Regions from separate parts of the Rummeliibacillus sp. SL167 genome, predicted to be linked through region 2. Evidence: riboswitches for the same ligand, from Rfam matches in the RefSeq annotation. Region 2 holds a riboswitch; each other region holds the start of a gene.
The links. A riboswitch is a leader RNA that binds a small molecule or an ion and turns the genes downstream of it on or off. The one in region 2 is predicted to bind lysine.
Positions count from the first base shown of each region.

Region 1: another riboswitch for lysine. It lies ahead of FEZ13_RS18485 (amino acid permease); the one in region 2 lies ahead of FEZ13_RS17520 (transporter substrate-binding domain-containing protein).
Region 3: another riboswitch for lysine. It lies ahead of dapA (4-hydroxy-tetrahydrodipicolinate synthase); the one in region 2 lies ahead of FEZ13_RS17520 (transporter substrate-binding domain-containing protein).
Region 4: another riboswitch for lysine. It lies ahead of FEZ13_RS01085 (aspartate kinase); the one in region 2 lies ahead of FEZ13_RS17520 (transporter substrate-binding domain-containing protein).

Region 1 is NZ_VCBM01000006.1:97,336-101,537, forward strand. It holds gene FEZ13_RS18480 (CynX/NimT family MFS transporter) at 1-1,031, opposite strand, end outside; lysine riboswitch at 1,234-1,413, shown strand; gene FEZ13_RS18485 (amino acid permease) at 1,586-3,058, shown strand; purine riboswitch at 3,680-3,781, shown strand; gene FEZ13_RS18490 (xanthine phosphoribosyltransferase) at 4,027-4,202, shown strand, end outside.
Region 2 is NZ_VCBM01000005.1:103,298-107,499, reverse strand. It holds gene FEZ13_RS17525 (PepSY domain-containing protein) at 757-2,232, shown strand; lysine riboswitch at 2,374-2,556, shown strand; gene FEZ13_RS17520 (transporter substrate-binding domain-containing protein) at 2,680-3,534, shown strand; gene FEZ13_RS17515 (amino acid ABC transporter permease) at 3,613-4,202, shown strand, end outside.
Region 3 is NZ_VCBM01000002.1:317,370-321,571, reverse strand. It holds partial or broken gene FEZ13_RS12915 (IS4 family transposase) at 77-877, shown strand; lysine riboswitch at 1,259-1,441, shown strand; gene dapA (4-hydroxy-tetrahydrodipicolinate synthase) at 1,566-2,459, shown strand; gene FEZ13_RS12905 (methyl-accepting chemotaxis protein) at 2,618-4,202, opposite strand, start outside.
Region 4 is NZ_VCBM01000001.1:270,185-274,386, reverse strand. It holds gene FEZ13_RS01095 (succinate dehydrogenase cytochrome b558 subunit) at 1-185, opposite strand, end outside; gene FEZ13_RS01090 (DUF2507 domain-containing protein) at 455-874, shown strand; gene FEZ13_RS01085 (aspartate kinase) at 1,231-2,463, opposite strand; lysine riboswitch at 2,585-2,767, opposite strand; gene uvrC (excinuclease ABC subunit UvrC) at 2,826-4,202, opposite strand, start outside.

The DNA of each region.
Region 1 (4,202 bases), on a different contig from region 2:
GAAATCTCTGCGGCTTCGAATGCATTGCGAGCGCGTAAAGAGAAAAACATCATGGCTAGTCCAAATGATGCGCCACCTGCGAGACCAATGAAAATCATCCAAAGAACAGTAAGTGAAGTTAGGTTCAACAAAATCCCTGAAAAACCAATGATATACAAGATACTAAACATCACCACTAATGAGCGTTGATCTGATTTTCTCGCCGCTAATATAGGGATAAGAAATGTCATAGGCAATTGTGAAAATTGCATGATAGAGAACATCCATCCTGTTTGATGGGCACTTATCCCTTGAGATTTTAACATGGCTGGAATCCAAGCTGCAGTTGTGTAGAAGAGTAAGGATTGTAAGCCCATTGATAGCGTAATAGCCCATGTCAAAGGATATTTCCAAATCGGTTTGCTAGGTCTCATATGCTTATGATCTTCTTTTACATTTATTTGTTGGCGTAATTGTGGTAACCACACGAAAAAAGCAATAATCGTAAGTATAAACCAAAAGCCAAGCGCACCTTTCCAACCGACAATTGTACTGGCGATTGGATAGCTAACACCTGCGGCAATACTCGCTGAAATATTCATCGCTACTGTGAAGATGGAAGTTAGCAATCCAACTTGTAAAGGGAATTTTAGCTTAATAAGTGCTGGCAGCAGAACATTACCAAATGCAATGGCAATACCGATGAGTGCTGTCCCTGATAATAAGAAAATAATGTTCCCCATTGAGCGTATAACTATACCGAAGGCCAAAATAATCATGGCAAATAGCAAGGTTTTCTCAAACCCAAAGCGTCTTGCAAGTTTTGGCGCAAATGGTGAAACCAGTGCAAATGCTAGTAGTGGAATAGTTGTGATAAAACCTGCTAGTACATTGGAAATATCTAGGCCTTGTTTTATATAGGTAATAATTGGACCTACTGATGTTAGAGGGGAACGTAAAGTAGATGATATGAAAATAATACCAAGTACAAGTATCCAAGTATTCCGATTCCAATGTAATTTTTTACTTTGTCTAGGTGTCAGTTGTGTCAATATTGTACGGCCTCCCTGAAAAGAAACTTCTTTATAACCGTATCATTAATAAATAGTAGATTTCAATATTCCAGCATCAATAATTGTTTACTATAAGTCTAAAATGTATTAGAGTAACAGTTATTTTACGTCTTGTTATTAAAAATACTCTGTATTATAATAAGAGCCGTATTAAAATTATATATTACATGCCTCATCCAGTAGGTGAGGTAGAGGTTGCCATGTCCATGAGTATAATCGACGAGATGAAAAAGCATTATAGACTCGATTAAAAAGGGGATATTGCCGAAGTGTCGACAAGCTTTTTATTGTTTATGCTGGGGCTGTTACCGAAAGGTGCAGAACTGTCACATCTGAAATGATGTGTTGAGCTATCTTTATCAAGATTGGTAGGAGTTTTAGTGACCATCTCAAGTTACTTGGATGGTATTTTTTTTAGGATCTATACTAAATGTTGGGTATCGAAACAAGGATATCTCAAATATTTGATATAGAACCATTTTTAATTAACTTTACTCTACCTTTTCTCGTGATAAATCGGAAAGAGGAGAATTATGAGTACAAAAAAGACAAGCTCTAGTGAACAACAGAGCTTAAATAGAGGGTTAAAAAGTCGTCATATTACCATGATTTCTCTTGGTGGAACAATTGGAACCGGTTTGCTATTGGCAAGTGGGAATTCAATTGCTGTTGCTGGACCAGGCGGTGCAATACTTGCATATGGTCTAATCGGTATTATGGTATTTTTCTTGATGACTAGTCTTGGGGAAATGGCTGCGTATATGCCCGTTTCAGGATCGTTTAGTACGTATGCTTCAAAATTTATCGACTCGTCATTAGGATTTGCGCTAGGCTGGAACTATTGGTATAACTGGGCGATTACGATTGCAGCCGAAGTGTCTGCTATATCAATCGTTATGAAATATTGGTTTCCTAATATGCCTTCATTTATTTGGAGTGCGGCATTTCTGTTTGTTATCTTTGTGTTGAATTATCTGTCGGTTAATAGCTATGGGGAAAGTGAATATTGGTTTGCGGTTATTAAAGTTGCAACGGTTATTATTTTCTTGATAGTGAGTTTTTTAATGATCTTCGGTATTCTTGGGGGAAAAGCGCCGATCGGATTCACGAACTTCTTTAAAGGGGATGCACCATTTCACGGTGGATTTTTTGCGACATTCGGCATTTTTTTAGCTGCTGGATTCTCATTCCAAGGTACTGAATTATTAGGTATTACAGCAGGAGAAACCAAAAATCCAGGTGAAACTATTCCAAAAGCTGTGAAGCAGATTTTTTGGCGTATCTTGTTATTTTATATTCTAGCTATTTTGGCAATTGGATTATTGATTCCGTATACGGATCAACGACTAGCTAATAGTGATGATGTAACTGTCAGTCCATTTACATTAGTATTCGAAAACGCAGGGATCGCTTTTGCAGCTTCCATTATGAATGCAGTTATTTTAACGGCTATTCTTTCTGCCGGCAACTCTGGCTTATATGCATCATCTCGTACACTGTGGGAGTTGGCGATGGAAGGAAAGGCTCCTAAAATCTTTAAACGATTAAATGGACGCGGTGTACCAATCGCAGCACTTATTGTGACTATACTAGTTGCTTGCTTATCATTTTTAGCATCTTTGTTCGGTACAGGTACTGTATATACTTGGCTGTTAAATGCATCTGGCATGTGCGGATTTATCGCATGGTTGGGAATTGCAGCAAGTCATTATCGATTCCGTAAAGCATTTGTAGCACAGGGCCATGATTTATCTGAATTACCGTATCGCTCAAAATTCTTCCCATTTGGTCCGATTTTTGCATTTGTAGTTTGTGCGTTTGTTATACTTGGTCAAAATTACACAGCATTTACAGGGGATCACTTTGATTGGAACGGTATTTTCGTATCCTATATTGGTTTACCGATCTTCCTGATTATTTGGTTTGGTTATAAATGGAAACATAAAACAAAGATAGTCCGTCTAGAGGATGCGGATTTGACGGCTAAACGCCATATGAAAGAATAATAAAAAAACACGCGTGTTGATTTGACAAAAATTAGGTCGTCTGTGGCGTAATTTTTGAGAAAACCTGCATTTTTCGGACCATTTATATAGATCTTCGCTGCGGCTTGCTCTTTCCTTTTGTGTAGCACATATTTGATAAAAAAACAATCCAATGTCCTGCGGAAAGAGCGAATAAAGTCTTTGAGAGAGCAAATAAATTATCTCAAAGGGCGAATAAATACTTTATGGATAAAATTGGATAATCAACATGCCTGATAAAAAAATAGTCTATAGAATCGGTTTCACAATGCTTTTGAGCTAAAAAATACGAATGATTTTCTTTTCGAATCAATTTCATAAATCATTTTCTTCTCAAAAAATACGAACATTTAAGAATAACTAATTTTGATAGTTGTGGAGCGAAAGACGGCGACTTATTGTATGATAATGATGCGAAGTAAGCGAGAAGGAGGAACATATAAGAGAATTGGTGTGATTATCCTCTAAAATGTTCGGAGATTAGCTGAAATTTCGTTTCAATATCTGTAAATATTCGGGTTTTACAATTATCAGAATTATTCTATATTTTAATGTTTTATTGAATTTTATAAATAGCATGCTATAATTGGGACATTCTCAATTTAAAACTAAATATCATTTACTCATATAATAGCAAGAATATGGCTTGCAAGTTTCTACCAGATCACCGTAAATGATCTGACTATGAGAAGCAATGCAATGTTTATAAATTGTTCTTTTCGACTGTATAGCTCGAAGGACTTGCTCCACTCATAGATGATTGGATGTACGAGTTCTTCGGGCTTTTTATCTATCTAAAAACTGAAGTGGCTCGTGTCAAGAAAGATAGGGGAAGGATGCAAAATTGCGGGGTATTTCCTATCAGGTTCGCAGCATGTGAATTCTTGAAATCCGGTCATTGAAAGCAAGGTAGATTTAAAAACGTGAAAATAAGAAGGGAGATCCCAAGGTTGAAAGCACTTCAGGAAAAAATCGTAAGGGAAGGTAAAGTCTTATCAGGAGATGTATTAAAAGTAGATTCATTTTTGAATCATCAAATTGATCCACAACTCATGCAAGCAATAGGTCAAGAGTTTGCTGATCGATATAAAGATGCAGGTTTGACAAAAATCCTTACGATCGAATC
Region 2 (4,202 bases):
ACCAGACCCATTCTATTGGTTTATTTTGATTCAACAGAAGATGTCACCACAATTTTATCCCGCTTTAACGGGCAGTAATACCCCCATCTCAAGATTTTGAGAGAAACGAGAAAGATAGATGGGAGACTGCCCGTTAAAGTCCGATTGCTTCGGACGGGCAGGATGTTGGTCACTCAGGTGTTGCCACAGGACGTGGCGTTCTTAACCTGAGTTCCTCTATTTCAATGGGGGATGAAGAAAACCCCCACTGATGGAGTTTCACTTTATCTTATTATAAGTAGATATTTTTACAAGGGCAACGTAAGACGAATACATATATTTATGTTAAAATCAGGATTTAAGGATTGTTTAAAAAGATATTCAATGACAGGCGTGTTGATTAGGCAGAAATTAGGAAATATTTTTGATATAATTCTTAAAAAAACATGTATTTTTCGTTTCATTTATGTAGATCTTCGCTGCGGCTTGCTCGACTCCCGCGGGAAAAGCGAATAGATGAGACCCCGCAGCGTAGAGATTAAGGAACGGAGTCTAAGGGCGCCACGTCCTGTGGCAACGACTCCGTGACCAACATCCTGTTGCCCCCAGCATTCGCCCGCAGGAAAGCGAGCAAGCCGTAGCGGAAATCAACGAATTCTCCCTATCTTTATGGATAAAATTGGATAATCAACACGCCTGATTCAATGATTTTCTATATTGATGGACATAAAAAACAATAACTTCGCTTTTAAAGAGATTAATGAGAGGAAGCAAATAATGGGAAATTTGGAATTTGTATTACGAGAATATATTATGGGTCGACCAGTTATTTCGATTGAACATGATGAGGAAGATCCAACTTTTGGCGTAATCATCGATGCACATAGAAAATTAGTATATGGTCATATAGAGTTATCTGATGATCAAAAACTTACATCTTTTATGGTTGATATGGAAGAAATCACAAACAACAATGATGTTTCATTGGAAGAATATGAAGAGCTAGAGCCTGATGAATTGATCGGTTGTGCAGAAGATTTTATTCAAGATTTTTGCCAAGAAAAACTGCATTTTAAAAAGATGACAGAATGGAATGGCGAATCTTATATGATCGTGTTTGAAGCAAAGGATGGCGCATTAAATTTATTTTTGCCTAATTCAGGTGCAACTATTGAGATCAATAAGCAAGGATTTATTATCTCAGCTGTCTTGTTTCAATCGTATTATCAATTATCTTATCCAGATATTCAAATTTCAGCACAAGATGCAAAAAATATATTATGCCAATATCCTCTAGTGGAACTAGGTATCTTCGAAAATAGCGGAGAGATGAAACTTGCATATTATCCGAAACGTGAATATGTAGCCGTTCGTGTTGATGGGCAAGTCGTAACAGCGGATGAGCTTTTGGATGAATTTGTCGCCGATGCGCATGCGTTTGAACAAGTCAATGTAACTGAATCTATAGAAAGTCTCTTAGGCGTTACCAATGATATGCATAAAATAGAAAACGGTGTAGGCACCTATTGGTATCCATCAGAGGATGAAAGGAATATGGAAGAAACTGAACCAACGATTAAGATGGAACAGATAGACGCGTTGCAACAAAATTATGAGTCAAATGTTGAATGGAAGGAATTAGAAGAGGAATTACCTTTAGAGCTTCTTGAAACAAAGGCGAAAATGTTCTTAGAAGCTGCAATAGGAAATATTCATGAAAAATATTTACTGGAAGAACAACTTCAAGATGGCGATGACTTTGAAGTTTTAACAGAAGAAGATTTAACGGAGGAAGAGCGCCGATTCTTTGAGGAACTTGAAATGATGGAAGAAGAAAACGAAGAGGATTTGGATGAAGATGATGAGGATAACAATTTCGAACCATTTACAACCTTTACATTCGTACGCCATTACAAAGGGATTCGCATAGAGGAATATACTATCTATGTGAATGTTGGTATTTATACTGGTGTTATTCGTGATTGTTCTATTATATTACCAGATGAAACACAACTACTAAATATGAAGATGGATCCTGTATTATCATTAGAACAAGCAGATGCCATATTTAAAGAACATTTGCAAATGAAACTTGCTCGCACGATCAATTATGATGAGGAGGATGAAGAAGTTACAGTATATGGATTAAATTATGTCATGGATTTCTCAGCAAATGGTGAAATTGAAAAAATCGATGCAACTACTGGTGAAATCCAGTATATTGAATCAGATATTTTAAAAGAAGGAAAATGATATAAACCTTCACTAATTTATAGCTCGAATTTATTAGAATACTACTAATCTTATGCTAATTTAATAGTGAGCGGTTGACAGAAAAGTGCTAGTCATGTAGACTGTCACTATTAATTGATAAATACAACCTCACTAGTATCGCGGTGAGGTAGAGGTGCAATATTTAATAGTTCTTAGTGGAGTTAGAGAAAGCGAGGAAACTAGGGAGAAGGAAATGTTGCCGAAGTTTGTAATAATCTCGATATTACATGCTGGGTCTGCAGTGAATAATTGCAGGACTGTCTCAATAAGTTGTCGAAGTTATTGAGTTGAGCTATCTCATGATGGGATAAAAGTGGAGGATTTAGGACTAGATATATTCTGGAGCCTGAGTTCAACTCAGGTTCCTTTTTTATAGTCTTTTTTTCTAAGGCACATAGGAGATTGTTTTTCAAAGGAGAGGGAAATATGAAAAAGACATGGGCATTATTGTCAGGTGTTTTATTAATGACCATCCTTGTGTTAGCAGGGTGTGGCTCGGATGATTCTAAAAAATCAGAATCATCGGATAGTGGGGATAGTAAAGGTACATTTGCAGTAGGCATGGAAGCGGGATATCCACCGTTTAACTGGACACAATCAGATGATTCAAATGGTGGTGTCGCCATTAAAGGAAATGCAGAATATGCAAATGGTTATGATGTACAAATCGCACAAAAAATTGCTGATGGATTAGGCAAGAAATTAGTGATCGTTAAAACAGAATGGGATGGTCTTGTACCTGCATTGACTTCAGGTAAAATTGATGCCATTATTGCTGGTATGTCACCAACTGCAGAACGTAAAAAAACCATTGATTTCTCAGATATTTACTATAAATCAAACCTAGTAATGGTTGTAAAAAAAGGTAGCAAGTTTGATGGTGCTACTTCAATCGCCGATTTCAAGGGGGCAAAGGTAACTGCTCAGTTAAATACATTCCATTACACAGTTATTGATCAAATTAAAGACGTTAAAAAACAAACAGCGATGGATAACTTCCCAGCAATGCGTGTAGCACTTGAGTCAGGCAAAATCGATGCTTACGTTTCGGAAAAACCTGAAGCAGTTTCAGCTACAGCAGCTAACGATAAATTCGCAATGGTTGAATTTGCGGATGATAAAGGCTTCAAAACTTCAGAAGAAGATACTGCAATCGCAGTCGGCTTACAAAAAGATAGCGATTTAACAGAAAAAATCAACAAAATTCTTAAAGGTATTTCAGAAGAAGACCGTCAACAAATTATGGATGATGCAATCAAAAATCAACCAGCAGCTAAATAGTTTTTAGACTTAAAGAGCTACCGATTGTGTGATTTATAGCAATTGGTAGTTCTTGTTATGCTTTAAGGAGGAGTAATAATGAGCTTAGAATGGTTTATCAATATCATTACAAATAACTGGCCGATGTTCTTACGAGGCGCTTGGATGACACTGGTTATTTCAACAATCGGGACTATTATTGGCGCATTAATCGGCTTGATTATTGGCGTCATTAATACAATTCCAAAGGGTAATGGTGGAGCTAAAAAATGGATTTTACAAACCATTAATGCGATTTTAACTGTTTATGTTGAGTTCTTTCGAGGAACACCTATGATCGTGCAAGCAATGGTTGTTTACTATGGTTCTGATTTATTGTTTGGCATTGACATGAACCGTACCTTTGCGGCTATTTTGATTGTATCGATCAACACAGGTGCTTATATGGCTGAAATCGTACGCGGTGGAATAATGAGTATTGAACAAGGTCAATTTGAAGCGGCACGGGCTATTGGTATGAATCATTGGCAAACAATGGTCCATGTAGTTTTACCACAGGTTTTGCGTAATATTTTACCTGCGACAGGTAACCAATATGTGATGAATATCAAAGATACATCTGTATTAAATGTAATCGGTGTAACAGAATTATTCTTCCAAACTAAATCGATTGCAGGGAATAACTTCCG
Region 3 (4,202 bases), on a different contig from region 2:
CTAACCATAAAAAATTCCTTTATAATGGATTTAGCAAGTGATCACCCGTCCAAATCCACTAAAAAAGGAACTTTGCATGGGACAGATTCATACAAAAACTCACTATTCGAAAAGAACTATGCCCTTAAAAATTATTGATTCCAGCACATTGCCACTTCATTTAACAAATCATAAATGGGCTCAATTTCGTAAAACCAAGACAGGCGTGAAACTCCATTTACGCCTTGTCTTTATGGAAAAAGGTGAATCTTATCCAGAAAAGGCTATACTTACTTCCGCGAAAGTTCATGATTGGAATGAGCTAGAAGTCATGGTAGACGATCGGGATTGCATGTATGTTTTGACCGTGGTTATTTAGATTACGAGCGATTTGATCGCATGACCGATGAGGCCTATTTCTTTCCAGGCTAAGGAAAAATGCCGTTATTCGACAAGTGTACGACTTTAAAATACCCGAGGATTCGGATGTGTTGTCTGACCAAATGGTATTGATGGGTACTACTTAAAATAGAGCTGAAAACTATTTTTGTTTAGTAAAAGTGCTAGATACCAAAGGAAATGTACTCATCTGGTCACCAATCGTTTTGATTTAGAGCCAGAAGAAATATCAGAAATGTACAAATCTCATTGGGCCATCGAATTATTTTTTAAATGGATAAAACAACATCTGAATATCAAAAAGTTCTATGGTCAAAGCGAAAATGCGATTGACAGCCAAGTATTTATGGCACTAATTGTTTTCTGCTTGAATGTGTTAGCTCAAATGGATACAAAGAGTGAACGGAAAATTCTACAAATCAGCCGTTATTTGAGGGCAGCATTATGGAAGCCAGCACATATTTGGCTTCGGAAAATTAAAGAAAAAGCTGTACCTTAAACAATAAAAATCGTCGTTGTTGCATAAGCATAATTGTAAATAATAGCCAAATTGATGGACCAATTTTGATAAAGCTTTAACTTTTTGGCCGTAAAACCCTGAAAATAAAAAGTTTGAATTTTCTAACATTTTTATGCAACACTAGTGCTTATAAAATTATAAATTACTTCGATATCTTCATCCATTCACGTTGTGTTTTACTAATCCCTTTCTTTTAAAAAAGCTTTCATCAGTGTTCCGTATTATTTATGGTTAGATCAGCATTCATTCTAATACAAATATCTAACTTTCTAAAATTTTCAATGAAGGTATTGCAAAAACTCTAAAGGAGTGCTAAGATATCTTTAATTTAAATATTTACTTATTTCAATATTTCTTTGAAGTAAGGATAGAGGAGCAAAGACCATCAGTATACAATTGGAGGATAATGGGATCCGTCGATGATTGTGGAAAGGGGAATTTGCCGAAGTGGAGAGAATCTCATTCTTCTCAAAGCTGGTTCTGTTGTTGAATAAATACAGAACTGTCATGTAGTAGAAAACTATATGGAGGGCTATCTACGCACAGAAATGATTTTGTTTCTACTGCAACAACGTAGCCTCGTTGTTGCTTTTTTGCGTTATCTTACTAATTGCCCTTCTCCCTCTATTATGTTGATAAAAAAAATCATGAAGGATGTGGAGAAGTAATGAATTTTGGACAAGTTTTAACCGCCATGGTGACGCCATTTGATCAAAACGGGGAAATTGACTTTCCCGCTACAGAAAATTTAATTCATCATTTAATCTCAAACGGTACGGATGGAATTGTAGTTGCTGGTACAACTGGAGAATCTCCTACCTTATCCGCAGAAGAAAAAGTAGAATTATTTAAATTTGTCGTAAAAGTAGTCAATGGAAAAGTACCAATCATTGCTGGAACGGGCTCAAATAATACAAAAGCTTCAATCGAATTAACAAAACAAGCTGAAGATGCTGGTGTTGACGCAATCATGCTTGTTGTTCCATATTACAACAAACCTTCTCAAGAAGGCTTATACCAACACTTTAAAACAATTGCTGCAGCAACTACACTTCCAATTGTTTTATACAATATCCCTGGAAGAAGTGTTATCAATATGGCTGTGGATACAGTCGTTCGTCTTTCACAAATCCCTAACATCGTTGCCATTAAAGAAGCAAGTGGGAATTTGGATGCGATGGCACAAATCATTGAACAGACACCAGAAGATTTCTCACTATATAGTGGTGATGATGGTTTAACTTTACCAATATTATCAATCGGTGGTGCAGGTGTTATTTCAGTAGCATCCCATATCATTGGAAATGAAATGCAAGCAATGGTGAACAATTTTAAAAATGGAAAATTGAAAGAAGCAGCACAGGAACACCGTAGACTTCTTCCTATTTTCAGAGGATTATTCGCAGCGCCAAATCCATCACCTGTTAAAGCAGCATTAAATTTAAAAGGAGTTTCTGTCGGCGGCGTCCGCTTACCGATTCTTCCTTTAAACACTGATGAATTGAGTGCATTACAAGAAGTATTGAAAGTAGTAGATCAAAAAGAAGAAGTTGTTTTATAAAATCTTAACGGAACGAACCTATCCATATTCATAAAAAATGACACATTCCCCATACATTCATTCCTGTATGGGGGATTTTCGTATGTCGCCTTTTCTCACACTAAAACATAGAATAATTTAGGCATCAATACATCAATATATTTACACATCTCAAATATTTATACTTTAAAATCATTGATGATATCTTCCAGACCCTTCGCCAAATGATTTAATGCAAGTGCCTCATTTGTGACATTATCCATAGATGCTAATTGTTCTTCAGTGACAGCTGAAATCTGTTGCATTGTTCCAGCGAATTGTCCTGAAATCGAAGAGATTTCCTTCATTCGGTCGACCATATTCTTTGTTTCTACACTTACATTATCTACGATAGACGAAACGTCATTGGTTTCGTTCGTGACGTTTTGAACGGCTTTTACAATGTTTTCAAAAGATTCTTCGGTTTGATTGACCATTATAATGCCTTCTTTTAATACTTTTAATCCTTGATTCATCGATAGCGCGACATCATCTGTTTCTTCTCTTATCTTATCGGTTATTTCTTTTATTTGCATAACTGCTTGTTCTGATTGATCAGAGAGTTTTCGAACCTCTTGTGCAACAACAGCAAAACCTTTTCCCTGTTCACCTGCACGTGCAGCTTCAATTGCCGCATTTAATGATAGAAGATTGGTTTGACTGGATATTTCACTTATTAAATTCAAAATTTGATCGATATCCTTTGATTTTAGCTGTAATGACTCCAGCATCTCAGCTGTATTTTCAACCGTTTTTTCGACTAAGGATATTTGCTCGACCGTATTATTCACTAACTGGTTTCCTGAATTTGCTATTTGTAATGCGCTATTTATTGAATTTTCGACGCTATGAATAGATTGACCAGTATGAGTCATTTTAGTTGAGATATGAGAAACTTTTCCTGAAGCTTGTGTCGCAGATTCAACTTGTACTTCTGTTCCACTCGCTACTTCTTCAATTGCTATGGAGACTTGTTCTATAGCCTGTCTAGATTCTGAAGAAGTGATTTTTAATCTATCAGAAGTTTGCGTTACCTGTTTTGCACTCGATTCTACATGAGTCATTAAAGATTGAAGTCGATCTGCCATCTGGTTAAACCCAGTGGATAATGCATAGATTTCCTTACTAGATTGACCTATCTTTATCCTTGCTTGCAAATCTCCTTGAGATATCTTATCCATTAATTTTTTTAAAGAAATAACTGGTTTGGTCACTTTACTGATCAACATAAATCCGATGATGCTTGCGATTAGCACCGTAAAAAGCGTAATACCTATCATTAAATTTCTATAGCTATATACAGGCTTTAAATACTCTTGGTCGTTTAATGCAATGACATATACAGATTGATCTAGTTCTACTTGAAAAGAAAGGGCATAAGTCACCCCGTTATCATGTATGATTCCATTTTTTTGTTGATAAAGTTTCTTGGCAAAGCTAGAAGAAAGTTTTGGTATCTCACTCTTAAATTGGTTAAAAGGCTCAGCCTTTCCTTCCTTTGTTATTTTAAATTGCATAGGCGTTAAGGACGCTGACTTAAAACTGCTTCTATTTTGAGTTAGTGCATAGGCTAATTTATGATCAAATTCTTCTGCAGTGGATGTCGATTTTAACATGGTGATTTTTTGATTGATCACTTCGGCTGAAGAAAGCATCTGTTGCTCAGTAGAATGAATGATAACATTCTTGTTTTTATCGTAACTTACAAATGCAATAATGCTAGAA
Region 4 (4,202 bases), on a different contig from region 2:
ACAAACCATTCAAGGAACCATAAGAATGGTAAATTCCCCATAAATCCACTTGCTGTGTTAAATGCTTCTGCACCGTGTGTTGCTTGGAAGTTGATTAACAAGTGTTGCGTCACGAATAACCCTACTGGAATAATTCCAAGAAGAGAATGCAGACGACGCCAATAAAACTCTCGATCTTTCGACAAGACTGTTACCCCCCTTAATACTTGAAAGCAAGATGTCAATTTTTTGTCATGTAATTATCACTCGACATCTATTGACTGCTTGTTTCATAATGGTACAATATTATGACAAGTTTATTGTACTCTCATACCACAATAGCGTCAAGGCAACATGAACTTTTTTATGAGCTATTCTCGTTCATATTATTCTCGAAAAAAGCAATCATTCATGTCTAATGTGTATTAATTCTTTTACTGACATAATTTAGACAAAATATGAAAGAAGGATTTTCATGTCTACTCAACAAAAAAATGAAATAACACAATTTGGTTATGAGCTAATTCGTGATCATGTACTCTCTTCTATATTGGGGAAAAATGAAAAAGATATACTATATTGGTGTGGAAAAGAACTAGCTCGTCAATTTCCGCTCTATGATTTAGAAGAAGCAATCTCATTCTTTAAAGAAGCTGGTTGGGGAGATTTAACGATTGATAAGGTCTCAACTGATGAAGCTTTTTGTACTTTAACCGGAGATCCCGAAGTATTAAAATTTGATAGTCGCTGTTTTCAACTTGAGGCTGGATTTTTGGCGCAGAACCAACAAAAATACTGTGGCTTCCTAACAGAGTGCTACGAAGAAACGAAACCAAAACAAGCACAAGTTAAATTTCACATCAAATGGGATTTGAAGGATAGGATAGAAGGCTAGAGTGAACCTTTACCCAGGGAAATTTTCTTTCACTTGGGTTAGTTAGTTGGATCAATTCATCTTTTATAAGCGGTTAATTCTATACTTTACTAGTTATTTTAAAAGAAAACTTTCTGCTTGTTCATACACGATAGATTCATTCATCAAAAACTCCTACCAGAAAAAATGGAGAATACTGAAAAACTATAGAACCATGATTTTTATCACAGTTTTTTCAGTAGTCATCAAAATACTGGTAGGAGTTTTATTTACGTAATAAAGGACTCCACGCATACGTTCGTTCATATGAAAAGTCCTTTATGAACATATTGACGCTTACTCATTAATTGTAGTAGCCATCAGGTGAAAGTCATTTATTAATGTGGAATTTTTTCTTTGACGGATAAACCAAATTCGTCATGTAAAGCATTTGCTGCTTTTAACATATCTTCCTGCGGTACAACAACAGATACTTTGATTTCTGAAGTGCTGACCATTTTAACAGGAATCCCTTCACGATATAAGCGTTCGAACATCGATGCCGCAACACCTGGATTTGACACCATACCAGATCCGACGATTGAAACTTTTGACAGTTCCCCTTCATAGTCCACATGATGATAGCCCAATGTATCTTTGTGTTCAGATAAAACTTGTAATGTATCTTGAAGATTTTCTTTTTTTACTGAGAACGACACAGATGGTTCCGTTCCTTCAATAATCGTTTGGACAATAATATCGACATTGACATGATTTTTGGCTAATGTTGTAAAAATATTAGCTAATGAACTATTATATGCTTCCTTATAATATACCGTTAAACGAATAATATCCGATTCAAATGCAACACCACGTACAACCAAGCCTTTTTCCACTGTAATTTCCTCCTTCAAGATAGTACCTTCAACATCCTCATAACTCGAACGAACAGACATAGGAATATGATGATTCTTGGCTACCTCTACAGAGCGAGGATGTAGAACACCTGCTCCCAGATTCGCTAGTTCGAGCATTTCATCATAGGACATTTCCAGTAACTTTCTGGCGCCTTTAACATATCGAGGATCACTTGTATAAACACCATCAACATCTGTATAAATATCACAGCGTTCAGCATTTAGTGCTACTGCAAGTGCAACAGCAGTCGTATCTGAACCTCCGCGGCCTAATGTTGTAATATTTCCTTCATCATCAATACCTTGGAAACCAGCGACTACAGCAACCTTCCCCTTTTCCAAAGCATCTTTGACAGCCTTTGGTGCAATATTCTCGATTCTTGCATTGCTTGGCACATGCTCTGTCATAATACCGGCTTGCCAACCAGTAAATGACTGCGCCTCAATTCCTAATTTATGCAAAGCAATGGATAACAATGATATCGTTACTTGTTCTCCAGTTGTCAATAGTACATCCATTTCTCTTTTTGAAGGTGATTCAGAAATTTCATGAGCCATATCTACAAGTTGATCTGTCGTTTTCCCCATTGCAGATACAACTACGACAATGTCATGCCCGTTTTGTTTCTCACGCTGAATGCGTTTGGCAACATGCATAATTCTTTCTGTTGTTGCGACGGAAGTCCCGCCAAATTTTACCACTAAAATACTCATCAAAACGCTCCCCTACATAGTTGTATGTGGGCGACTTTCACAATGATTTCTAATGAAAAAAGAGCAGCCCTTTCACATGTGTGAAGAGCTGCTCTTAGCATGCACGTTCAAAAGAACATTCATGTGAGATAGCCCTCCAGAATCTATGTTGACTCTGACAATTCTACATTTCTTCAATGTAGAACCAGCAGCAAGATGGAATTAGCAATCTTGCAACTTCGGCGGCCTCCCCTTTCATCGACCTTCAAAGGATCTATTCATCCTCCAGTCGGGTACTCTTGAAACCCGCGCCTCTATCATCACTAAATCAGTGATTTTTAATTGGTGACACTACGATACCATATAAATCGCTATTTTTGCAATTATTTTTTCAAAAAAAAGTCAATGATTGCCTGAGCCAGTTTTTTAGGTACACCAGCTTCTTGTAATTCTTCAAACGTTGCTTCTTTAATCTTCTTGATCGAACCAAAGTGTTTTAATAGCTGTTGCTTTCTTTTTGGTCCGATTCCTGGAATTTCGTCTAAAATGGATGTAATCGCATTTTTTTCGTGCAGCTGCCTATGGAATGTGATCGCAAATCGGTGTACTTCATCTTGAACGCGTTGTAACAAATAAAAAGCTTCACTTGTTCGTTTTAGCGGAATGATTTCAGGCGGATTTCCATATAACAGTTGAGAAGTTTGATGCTTATCGTCTTTTGCTAATCCCGCAATTGGAATATCCAATCCAAGCTCATCCTCTAAAATTTCTCTTGCTACTTCCATCTGTCCCTTCCCTCCATCGGTTACGAGTAAGTCTGGAAGAGGGAGGCCTTCCTTTAAAACTCTTGAATAGCGGCGACGAATAACTTCGCGCATCGCTCCATAATCATCATGTGCATGGGCATTTTGAATTTTAAATTTACGATATTCTTTTTTACTCGGTTTACCATCAATAAAAACAACCATTGCCGAAACTGTATCCGCTCCAAAAATATGAGAATTGTCAAAAGCTTCGATACGTAGAGGAGTTGCAATATTCATCGCATCCCCCAATTGTTCGCAAGCACCTATTGTTCTTTGTTCTTGTCTCTCAAGCAATTGGAATTTCTCAGTAATAGCTATTTGAGCATTTTTTGATGCCAAATCGAGTAATTCCTTTTTCCTACCTCTTTGTGGCTTTAACACTTTAATATTCAATACTTGCTGTAACATATCACCATCTATTTCTTTTGGGATAAGAATTTCCTTAGGTTTTATATGTTCAGCTTTTTCATAAAATTGCCCGACATATGTTAAAAATTCATCCTCTGGTTCTCCATATGAAGGAAATAAAGAGACTGCACGTTCAATTAGTTTCCCTTGTCTAACAAAGAATACTTGTACACACATCCAGCCTTTATCTACCGCATAGCCAAAAACATCCCGATTGATAAAATCAGTTGTGGTGATCTTTTGTTTTTCCATTACAGCGTCAATATGGGCTATTTGATCTCGATATTCCTTTGCACGTTCAAAATCTAGTTTTTCTGAAGCATCCAACATTTTCTGATGCAATTCCTCTTTGACTGCCGTATATCCGCCATTCAAGAAATTCGTAATTTCTTGGACCATCTCATCATAAACCTGTTTATCAATATCTTTGACACATGGAGCTAAACATTGACCTAGATGATAATATAGACAAACACGATTCGGAAGTGAATAACATTTCCTTAAAGGGTATAGTCGATTAAGCAGTTTCCTGGTCTCATTTGCCGC